DNA from 2 places in the Aeromicrobium sp. MLTX1 genome. Region 1 is predicted to be linked to the other one. Evidence: riboswitches for the same ligand, from Rfam matches in the RefSeq annotation. Region 1 holds a riboswitch; the other holds the start of a gene.

What was found. Region 1 has a riboswitch for S-adenosylmethionine ahead of thrC (threonine synthase). Riboswitches for the same ligand answer to the same signal wherever they lie in the genome.
Region 2: another riboswitch for S-adenosylmethionine. It lies ahead of ACK99Q_RS09895 (aminotransferase class V-fold PLP-dependent enzyme); the one in region 1 lies ahead of thrC (threonine synthase).

What each region holds. Positions count from the first base shown of each region.
Region 1 is NZ_JBKFDN010000001.1:431,987-436,686, forward strand. Features, by position in the region: gene groL (chaperonin GroEL) at 1-202, opposite strand, end outside; gene ACK99Q_RS01995 (cold-shock protein) at 321-524, opposite strand; gene ACK99Q_RS02000 (MoaD/ThiS family protein) at 624-902, opposite strand; gene thrC (threonine synthase) at 935-2,200, opposite strand; SAM riboswitch class I at 2,209-2,321, opposite strand; gene otsB (trehalose-phosphatase) at 2,391-3,164, opposite strand; gene ACK99Q_RS02015 (LytR C-terminal domain-containing protein) at 3,195-3,755, opposite strand; gene ACK99Q_RS02020 (DUF3263 domain-containing protein) at 3,757-4,047, opposite strand; gene ACK99Q_RS02025 (trehalose-6-phosphate synthase) at 4,159-4,700, shown strand, end outside.
Region 2 is NZ_JBKFDN010000001.1:2,036,233-2,040,932, forward strand. Features, by position in the region: gene ACK99Q_RS09885 (fibronectin type III domain-containing protein) at 1-967, opposite strand, end outside; gene ACK99Q_RS09890 (dicarboxylate/amino acid:cation symporter) at 997-2,454, opposite strand; SAM riboswitch class IV at 2,614-2,738, shown strand; gene ACK99Q_RS09895 (aminotransferase class V-fold PLP-dependent enzyme) at 2,755-4,104, shown strand; gene ACK99Q_RS09900 (HNH endonuclease family protein) at 4,195-4,700, opposite strand, start outside.

The sequences.
Region 1 (4,700 bases):
TCTTCTCGTAGGGATCCTCGAGCTCGATCTCCTTGGCGATGGAGACGCCGTCGTTCGTGATCGTGGGGGCTCCCCACTTCTTCTCCAGGACGACGTTGCGGCCCTTCGGGCCGAGGGTGACCTTGACGGCGTCGGCGAGCTGGTTCATGCCCCGCTCGAGCCCGCGCCGGGCTTCTTCGTTGAATGCGATGGACTTGGCCATGGGTGCGTGTCTCCGACATAAGTAGAAGTGGAACTAGCACTCTCACTATACGAGTGCTAATCCCGCCCGTTCAAGCGACCCCGCACCCGAGGTCGCCGCCTGCACCGTCCCAGCCGGCCTAGTGCAGCGGCTGGACGTTCTCGGCCTCGCGCCCCTTGGGGCCGTCGACCACCTCGAGCTCGACGTTCTGGCCGTCCTCGAGGGTCTTGAACCCGTTGATCGCGATCTTCGACCAGTGGACGAAGACGTCGTCCTGGCCGTCGACGGCGATGAAGCCGTACCCCTTGTCGGAGTTGAACCACTTGACGGTGCCATGCACCATGAGACCACCTGTTCTGCGGGGGAAGGCCCGCTGCCGGACCCGGGACCAGCGTATCGGCAGGCGCGTGAATCGCCTACGGCGGACTGGCCGAAAGACGGATCAGCAGCCGCCCGCGACCGCGGGGATCACCGAGATCTGGGTGCCGTCGGGGGTCTTGGTGTCGAGGCCGTCCGCGAAGCGCACGTCCTCCTCGGCCACGTACACGTTGACGAAGCGGCGCAGCTTGCCGTCCTCGTCGACGATGCGGGCCCGGATGCCGGGGTAGCTCGTCTCGAGCGAGTCGAGGACGGCGCTGAGGCGGTCGCCCTCGGCGGTGACCTGCGACTCGTCGTTCGTGTAGCTGCGCAGGATCGTGGGGATGCGGACGGACACGGCCATGGTGGCTCCTCGGGTGGGTTCGGTCGGACGGCTCAGGCGATGCCGGCCGCGGCGAAGGCGTCGTAGGTGGGGGCGATCGTGGCGCGCGGGCCGACGGACCCGGCGACCGCGTCGAGCGTCTTGAGGCCGTGACCGGTGTTGATCACGACGGTCTCGAGCTCGGGGTCCAGCTGGCCCGTCTCGACGAGCTTCTTGAGCACGGCCACGGTGGTGCCGCCGGCGGTCTCGGTGAAGATGCCCTCGGTGCGCGCCAGCAGGACGATCGCGTCGCGGATCTGGTCGTCGTCGACCTCCTCGACGCCGCCACCGGTGCCGCGGGCGATGTCGAGCACGTAGATCCCGTCGGCGGGGTTGCCGATCGCGAGCGACTTGGCGATCGTGTCGGGCCGCACGGGACGGATCGCGTCGACGCCGTCCTTGAACGCGGTGGCGACGGGGTTGCAGCCCTGCGCCTGCGCGCCGAAGACGCGGTACGGCTTGTCCTCGACGAGGCCCAGCGCGATGAGCTCCTGGAAGGCCTTGTGCACCTTCGTCAGCTGCGAGCCCGAGGCGACGGGGATGACGATCTGGTCGGGCAGGCGCCAGCCGAGCTGCTCGGCGATCTCGTAGCCGAGCGTTTTGGAGCCCTCGGCGTAGAAGGGGCGCACGTTGACGTTGACGAACGCCCAGCCCTCGTCCTCGCCGGCGATCTCGCTGGCCAGCTTGTTGACGTCGTCGTAGTTCCCGTCGACGGCGACCAGGTTGTCGGTGAAGATCGCCGAGTTCACCTGCTTGGGCGTCTCGAGGTTGCTCGGGATGAACACGACCGTGCGGATGCCGGCGCGGGCGCCCGCCGCGGCGACCGCGTTGGCGAGGTTGCCCGTCGACGGACAGGCGAACACCTTGCTGCCGAACTCGCGCGCGGCGCTCAGGGCGCAGGCGACGACGCGGTCCTTGAAGGAGTTGGTGGGGTTCGTGCTGTCGTCCTTGACCCACAGCTTCGCCAGGCCGAGCTCGGCGGCGAGGTTGCGCGCGTCGAGCAGGCGGGTGAAGCCCGGCTCGAGGTTGGGGCTCTCCTCGATGTCGGCCGGAACGGGCAGCAGGGCCTTGTAGCGCCAGATGTTCGTGGGCCCGGCCTCGATCTGCTCGCGGGTCACCGTGCCGAAGTCGTAGGCGATCTCGAGCGGGCCGAAGCACTCGTAGCAGGCGTAGTGCGGGCCGAGCTCGCGCGTGGCGCCGCACTCGCGGCACTTGAGGGCGGTGGCGGGGCCGAAGGCGCCCTCGCGAAGGGTGGTGCGGTCAGGGATCGTGACGCTCACGACGACTCCATTCATCTCTCCGGGCCGGCGTTCGACCGCGGACGGAATTAGCACCTGGCCGATGGTCGGCTGGTTGCTGGGGCTTCGTCGGGCCGTGTCCCTCTGCCCCTCGGGATGAGTGATGCCAGCCTAGGGGCGCGTCTCACGATACGTCCACTCGGTCCGGATGCCGAGACGAGCGGGAGAAGAGTCAGACCGGAGCGAACCGGTCGGCGAGGTCGCCGAGCCAGGCCGCGACGTCGTCGGGGCCGTCGAGCACCACGTCGGCCAGCGCGACGAGCGCGTCCTGCTCGTCGGACGCCGAGCACACGAGGGTGACGTCCATCCCCTGCTCGCGCAGGGCGATCGCCTCGCGGAACGCCGGCAGGTCGCCGAGGTCGTCGCCGGCGTAGATGACCGCGCCGGGCGAGACGCGGCCGATGATGCCGCGCAGGGTCTGCCCCTTGTCGGTGCCGGAGGCGCGCAGCTCGATCACCTGGCGACCGGGCTCGAGGTGGAGTCCGACCTCGGTGGCGAGCGCCTCGATCTGCGGGGCGAGCTCGTCGAGCAGGCCCGGCGCGACGCCGCGCGTGTGCAGCGCGATCGCCAGGCCCTTGTCCTCGACCCGGATGCGCGACGCGTCGTGCTCGCGCATCCACTGGGGCAGCCGCGCGGCCAGCTGCGAGACGGCCTCGGGGCGCGACGGGCGGGTCAGCTCGCCCGTGGCGGCGTCCCAGCGCTCGGCGCCGTACTGGCCGCAGACGACGAGGTGCTCGAGGCCGTCGCCCTCCTCGAAGCGGCCGAGCCGGCGCACCTGGTCGACGGGGCGTCCGGTGATGATCGCGATCGTGCCCAGGATCGGACCGAGGCGCCGCAGCGCCGCGAGGGACCCGGGGTGGATGTAGGCCGACGCGGGGTCCTCGACGATCGGGGCGAGCGTGCCGTCGAAGTCCAGCGCGAGCAGCGTGCGCCCCGGATCGGTCATGGGGAAAGTATGGCGCGGGCGCACGAGGGGTCAGCGGGGGCTGGCCAGCACGACCGTCAGGTTGCTGGTGGACATGTTCGCGGTGGCGGGCATGAGGCGGACGATCCCGAGGTCGCTGCCGAGCAGCGCGGCCTCGGCCTGGCGCCCGGCCGGGTAGTAGACGGTGTCCTGCGGGACGCCGCCGCGCCAGTCGGCCACGGCGCCGACGGTCCAGCCGGCGGCACGGGCCTGCCCGGCGACGCGGGCGGCGAGGCCGCCGATGCCGATCTGGTTGTAGACCGAGACGCCGATCGACCGGGTCGCCGGGGCCTCGGTGGTCGCCTCGGTCGTGGGATCGGCGGTGGGCTCGGTCGTCTTCTTCGGCTTCGGCTTGGCCGAGGCCTTCTTCGTGGGCTTCGACGTGGGACCGGTGCTGGTGCGCTGCGCCGACTGCGCGGGCGCCTCGTCCTCGCGGACGACCTCGATGATCGCCCAGCCGCCGAGCGCGCCGAGGATCAGCCAGACGGCGGGCAGCACGACGACGTGCCACGGGCGACGACGCTCGGGCTCACGCCGGTCGTCGCGCGGTTCGAGGGGCGGCTGCTCCTCCACCTCAGCGGTCGGAGCCGGTGCGCCGGGCCTGGCGCTGACGCTGGCGCTGCGAGCGCAGGCGGCGCAGGCGCTTGACGAGCAGCGGGTCGTGCGCGAGCGCGTCCTCGGAGTCGATCAGCGCGTTGAGGATCTGGTAGTACCGGGTGGCGGTCATGTCGAACTTGTCGCGGATCGCCTGCTCCTTGGCGCCGGCGTACTTCCACCACAGGCGCTCGAGCTCGAGCATCTCGCGGTCGCGATCGGACAAAGCGCCGTCGCGGACCGCCTGGTCGTGACTCTCCACCGCTGCCATGTGCCCGACTGTACCGGCGGAATCACACCATTGTCATTCCCGTTCGCGAATCCGTCGTCCCACCGCGTGAGGTCCGGGGCGGGAGGGCCGGTTCTCCTCTAGGGTGGCTGCATGGCGCCCGAGCAAGCTGACTTCCTCGTGATCGCCAACCGCCTGCCCGTCGACCGCCTGATCGGCGACGACGGCGAGGTCAGGTGGCGCAAGTCGCCCGGCGGTCTGGTCACGGCCCTCGAGCCGGTCATGAAGCTCCAGGGCGGGGCGTGGATCGGCTGGCACGGCGCCGCCGACGAGGACCTCCCCGAGTTCGAGGACGACGGCCTGCGCCTCGTCCCGGTGCCGCTGTCCGAGCGCGAGGTCGAGGAGTACTACGAGGGCTTCTCCAACGGCACTCTCTGGCCGCTCTACCACGACGTCGTCGTCACGCCGGAGTACCACCGCGAGTGGTGGGACTCCTACGTCACGGTCAACCGTCGCTTCGCCGAGAAGGCCGCCTCGCTGGCCGCCCAGGGCGCGGTCGTGTGGGTGCAGGACTACCAGCTCCAGCTCGTCCCGCAGATGCTGCGCGAGCTGCGCCCCGACCTGCTGATCGGCTTCTTCCTGCACATCCCGTTCCCGCCCACCGAGCTGTTCCAGCAGCTGCCGTGGCGCCGCCA
Region 2 (4,700 bases), 1.6 Mb from region 1:
TCTCGGGGATCGTGACCGCGGTGGTGAAGCCGCCGTTCGCGTCGGTGGCGACCGTGCCCAGGACCACCGGGGTGGAGTGCAGCTCGAGCGTGAGCTCGGGGACGTCGGCGGCGAAGCCGGTGCCGGTCACGGTGACCGCGGCGCCGGGCTCGAGGTCACCGGTGACGGCGACCGTGCCGACGACCTCGGTGACCGGCTTGCCGACCGTGGCGATCTCCGACGGCGGGGAGGACGGCGACTCGCCGGCCTCGTTCACGGCGCGCACCGCGGCGCGGTAGGTGCCGTCGGGCAGGTCGGTGAAGGTGTGGGTCGTGGTCGTGGCGTCGAGCTGCACCGGGTCGGCGCCGCTGAAGCGCAGGACGTAGCCGGTGACGCTCTCGAGCTCGGCGTCGGGGCTGGCCTGCCACGTGACCGTGACGTCCTTGCCGTCGACCGTCAGGACGGGCGCGGCGGGCGCGGACGGCGCGCCCTCGGCGACGACCTCGTTCTCGTCGACGCCGAGGCTGTCGGTCGTGGTGGTCGGCGCGCCGGTGTCGACCGACTTCTTCGTCGTGGGCTTGGTCGTCGGCTTCGCGGTGGGCTTGGCGACGGGCTTCGTGGTCGGCTTCGTCGTGGGCTTGGCGGTCGGCTTCGGGGTCGGCTCCGCCTTGATCTCGTCGGCGTACTTCACGTCGTTGGGGTTGCCCTGCCAGATGCCCGTCTTGCGGCTGGGCAGGACGTACTTGCCGTCGTCGTCCTGGTAGCAGCCGCTGATCGGCGTGCACCACTGGTCGGCGGGCAGGGCGTCGAGCGCGCGGCCCATGTCGTCGTTGAGGCACGGCTGGTCGTCGCCGCCGTCGACCCAGGTGATGCTCGCGGCCTTCGCGGGCACGAGCAGGCCCTGGCCGGAGAGCAGGATGGTCGTCGCGAGGGCGAACGCCAGGAGCAGGTGCAGCGGCCGGGGCAGGCGCAGGGACTTCGAGGTCACGAGGACTCCTTCGGTGGGGGGTGCGGGGGTCAGCGGGTGGAGCCGAGCGGACGGCGCTCGGTGGGACGGTCGTCGATCGAGCAGGCGCCGACGGGGACGCCGCGGGCCACGGGGATCTCGCCGACCGCGGCCTCGAGGCGCTCCTTGGCCGAGGCCTCGTGCGGGACGACGGCCTCCTTGCGGCCGGCGAACACGTCGTCGTCGAGGCGGCCGACGCGGCGGGCCACGACGGTGGCCGCGACCGCGGCCGCGGTGACGTTGGTCATCGTGCGGGCCATGTCGACGATCGCGCTGATCGGCAGCGTGAGGATGACGACCTCGAGCGGCAGGCCGGCCGCGGTGAGCACGGTGGTGGCCACGATCGTGGCGGTGCCCGGGACGCCGGCGGTGCCGATCGACACCAGGAGGCACAGCACGACGAGCAGCGCGTAGTCCGCCAGCCCGTAGGAGAGTCCCAGGCCGTTGATGGCGTAGACCGCGAGCATGATCGGCCAGATGCCGGCGCAGCCGGGCATGCCGATCGTGGTGCCGAGCGGGGCGGTGAAGCCGGCGACGTCGGACGGGACGCCCACGCGCTGGGTCAGCACCGTGGTGGTGACGGGCAGGGTGCCGGCGCTGCTCTGCGTCGTGAACGCGGTGCTCTGCGCCGGGAAGATCTTGCGGAAGAACGCGAGCGGGCTCACGTGGGCGGCGCTGCGCAGGATCACCGCGTTCACGACGAAGGTGTGCACGAAGCAGGCGACGTAGCCGACCACCAGCAGGCCCAGCAGCGAGAGCAGCTGGTCGCGGCGGCCGACCGCCGAGGAGGCGGCGCCCGCCGTCAGCACCAGGACCGCGTAGGGCGTGAGGGCGATGACGTAGCCGACGGCCTTGTAGATGATGACGCGGCCGGCCTCGACGAGGTTCAGGAACGGCGCGACCGTCTTCGGCGACCGCTCGGCGACGACCGCGGTGGCCACCGCGACGAGCAGCGTGAAGACGATGATCGGGATGATGTTGTTCTCCGAGACGTCCTTGACGATGTTCGTCGGGAAGAACCCGATGAAGACCTCGGCGAACGGCCGCTGGATCTCGTCGAGCGAGCGGGTGTCGACGCCGGCGGTCTCGAGGTCGGCGTTCTTGCCGATTCCCAGCTCGAGGGTGAGCCCGAGCGTCAGCAGGATCGCGATGAGGTTCATGCCGAGCAGCCAGACCGTGGAGGAGAGGCCGATCGTGCGCAGCTTCGCGGTGGAGCCGAGCGACGTGACGCTGGACAGGATCGACACGATCACCAGCGGGGCGACGATCGCCAGCAGCAGGTTGATGTAGATGCGGCCGAGCGGCGCGAGGTAGTCGACGTGATCGCGGAAGACGACGCCGACGGCGGCGCCGACGACGAGCGCCCCGATCGTCAGCACGGCGAAGTTCACGCCGATGCGGCCCAGGACCCACACGCCCGCGAACAGGCCGAAGGTCACGGCCAGGGCCACCAGGTTCCACGTGTCCACGCGGCTCCTCCTCGAGATCGGCGCGGGTCGGATCCCGGGCGCTGATGGTGATCCTGTCGGTCCGCGAGCGCGCCGGATGACGATCTCAAGATGAGAGACGCCGTCCGCATGATGAGATTTGCCGTGGTAGGCGCAGCGGACTGGCAGGCTCTGGCTCACGGTCACGAGTGCCAGCCGCGTCCTCGACGCACAGCCCCGGCTTGCTGGTCGGCAACCCTCCGTCGCGGCGGGGTGCTCCGGGTGAGGACCGGGCCTCGGCCGACCGGCCGGGGCAAGCGCGAGTCACCCCGGAGGTCCTCCATGTCGTCTGTCCTGTCCCACGCCGACTGTCCGCTGCTGCCCCTCGTGGGAGCCGACGTCACCGTCCCCCTCGTCGACGGCCGCTCGGTGCGTCACGTCAACCTCGACGGCGCCGCCAGCGCGCCCGCCCTGGCCTCCGTCGCGGAGCGCGTCAACGCCGTGCTGCCCTGGTACGCCAGCGTCCACCGCGGCGCCGGCTACGCCTCGCAGGTGTCCACCGCGCTGTACGAGCAGGCGCGCGAGGCCGTCGGCTCGTTCGTCGGTGCGCGGTCCGGCGACGTCACGATCTTCACGCGGAACACGACCGACGCGACCAACCTGCTGGCGGGCGCGGTGCCCGGCCGGGTGCTGGTCCTCGACGTGGAGCACCACGCGAACCTGCTGCCGTGGCGGCGCAGCCTCGGCGGCTGCGAGGTGCTCGGGGTCCAGTCCACCGTCGGCGCCACGTTGAAGGCACTCGCGTCGGTGCTGTCGCGCCGCCAGATCAGCCTGCTGTCCGTCACGGGCGCCTCGAACGTCACGGGCGAGTCGCTGCCGATCGACGCGGTCGTCGACCTCGCCCACCGGTACGGCGCGCGGGTCTTCGTCGACGGCGCGCAGCTGCTAGCCCACCGGGCACTCTCGCTGGCCGAGTCGGGCGTCGACTACGTCGCCTTCTCCGGCCACAAGGTGCATGCGCCCTTCGGTGCGGGCGCGCTCGTGGGTCGTCGCGACTGGCTCGAGGGCATCGAGCCGTACCTCGCCGGTGGCGGCGCCGTGCGGCGGATCACCGACGAGGACGTCGAGTGGACCGACGGCCCCGCGCGCCACGAGGCGGGCACGCCGAACCTCGTCGGCGCGGTCGCGCTGGCCGCGGCCGCGGAGGCGCTGTCGTCGCTCGAGTCCGACGCGGTGGTCGCGCACGAGGCCGCGCTGCGGTCGCGGCTCGTCGACGGACTCCGCGAGCTGCCCGGCGTGGACGTCGCGCGCATCTGGTCGGACTCGGCCGAGCCGATCGGCGTGGTCACGTTCCGCCTCGAGGGAGTCGATCCGGGTCTGCTGGCGGCGTTCCTGGCGGCCGAGCACGGTGTGTCGGTGCGCGACGGTCGCTTCTGCGCGCACCCGCTGCTCGACCGTCTCGGCTGGGGCGACGGCGCGGTCCGGGCGAGCATCGGGGTGGGCAGCCGCGCCGAGGACGTCGAGCGCCTGCTGGCCGGCGTGCGCGCCTGGGTCGCGGGGGAGCGGGTGGCCGAGTACCGCCGCGACGCCGGGGTCTGGGTCGTGGTGGACGACCCGCGGCCGACGCCGGCGTCCCTCGACATCGACCGCCTCGTCGCCACCGCGGCCGCCTGCGCCCCGGTCACCGTCTGAGAGCCGCCCCGCCCTCCGGGGGTACGGATCTTTCGACCTTGAGGTCGCTCCAGCGACACCTTGGCACCACGATGCGTTCCCGGGAGGGCGTCAGGCGGGCGGTGGCGGGGGACAGGTGTCGAGCATCGAGGTCAGGGCGCGGGCCTCGCTCGCGTCGACGGCGAGGTCCCAGCGCTGCTTCACGTCGATCCAGCGGGTGGCGTAGGCGCACTGAAAGGCGGCCTTCGGGCGCCAGCCGGCTGGGTCCTGTGAGCCCTTCGAGGCGTTCGTCGGACCGTCCGCGGCCACGAGCGACGGCAGGTCGTTCGCGAACCGCGAGCGTCGCTCGGGACTCCACGCGTGCGCGCCCGAGACCCAGGCCTCGGCGAGGGGGACGACGTGGTCGATCTGGATCGCCTGGGCCTGGCGCTGGTCCTTGAGGTCGTCGAAGTCCAGTCGCGTGCCGCGGTACGGGTCGACCCACGAGCCCGCGATCACGTCGTGCTGGCAGGAGCGCTGCACCTGGACGACCACGGTGCCCGGCACCGCGTCGCGCAGCAGCACGTCGTCGCGCTGGTTGCAGCCGTTGCCGTCGACGTCCCGCCACGCCGGACCGA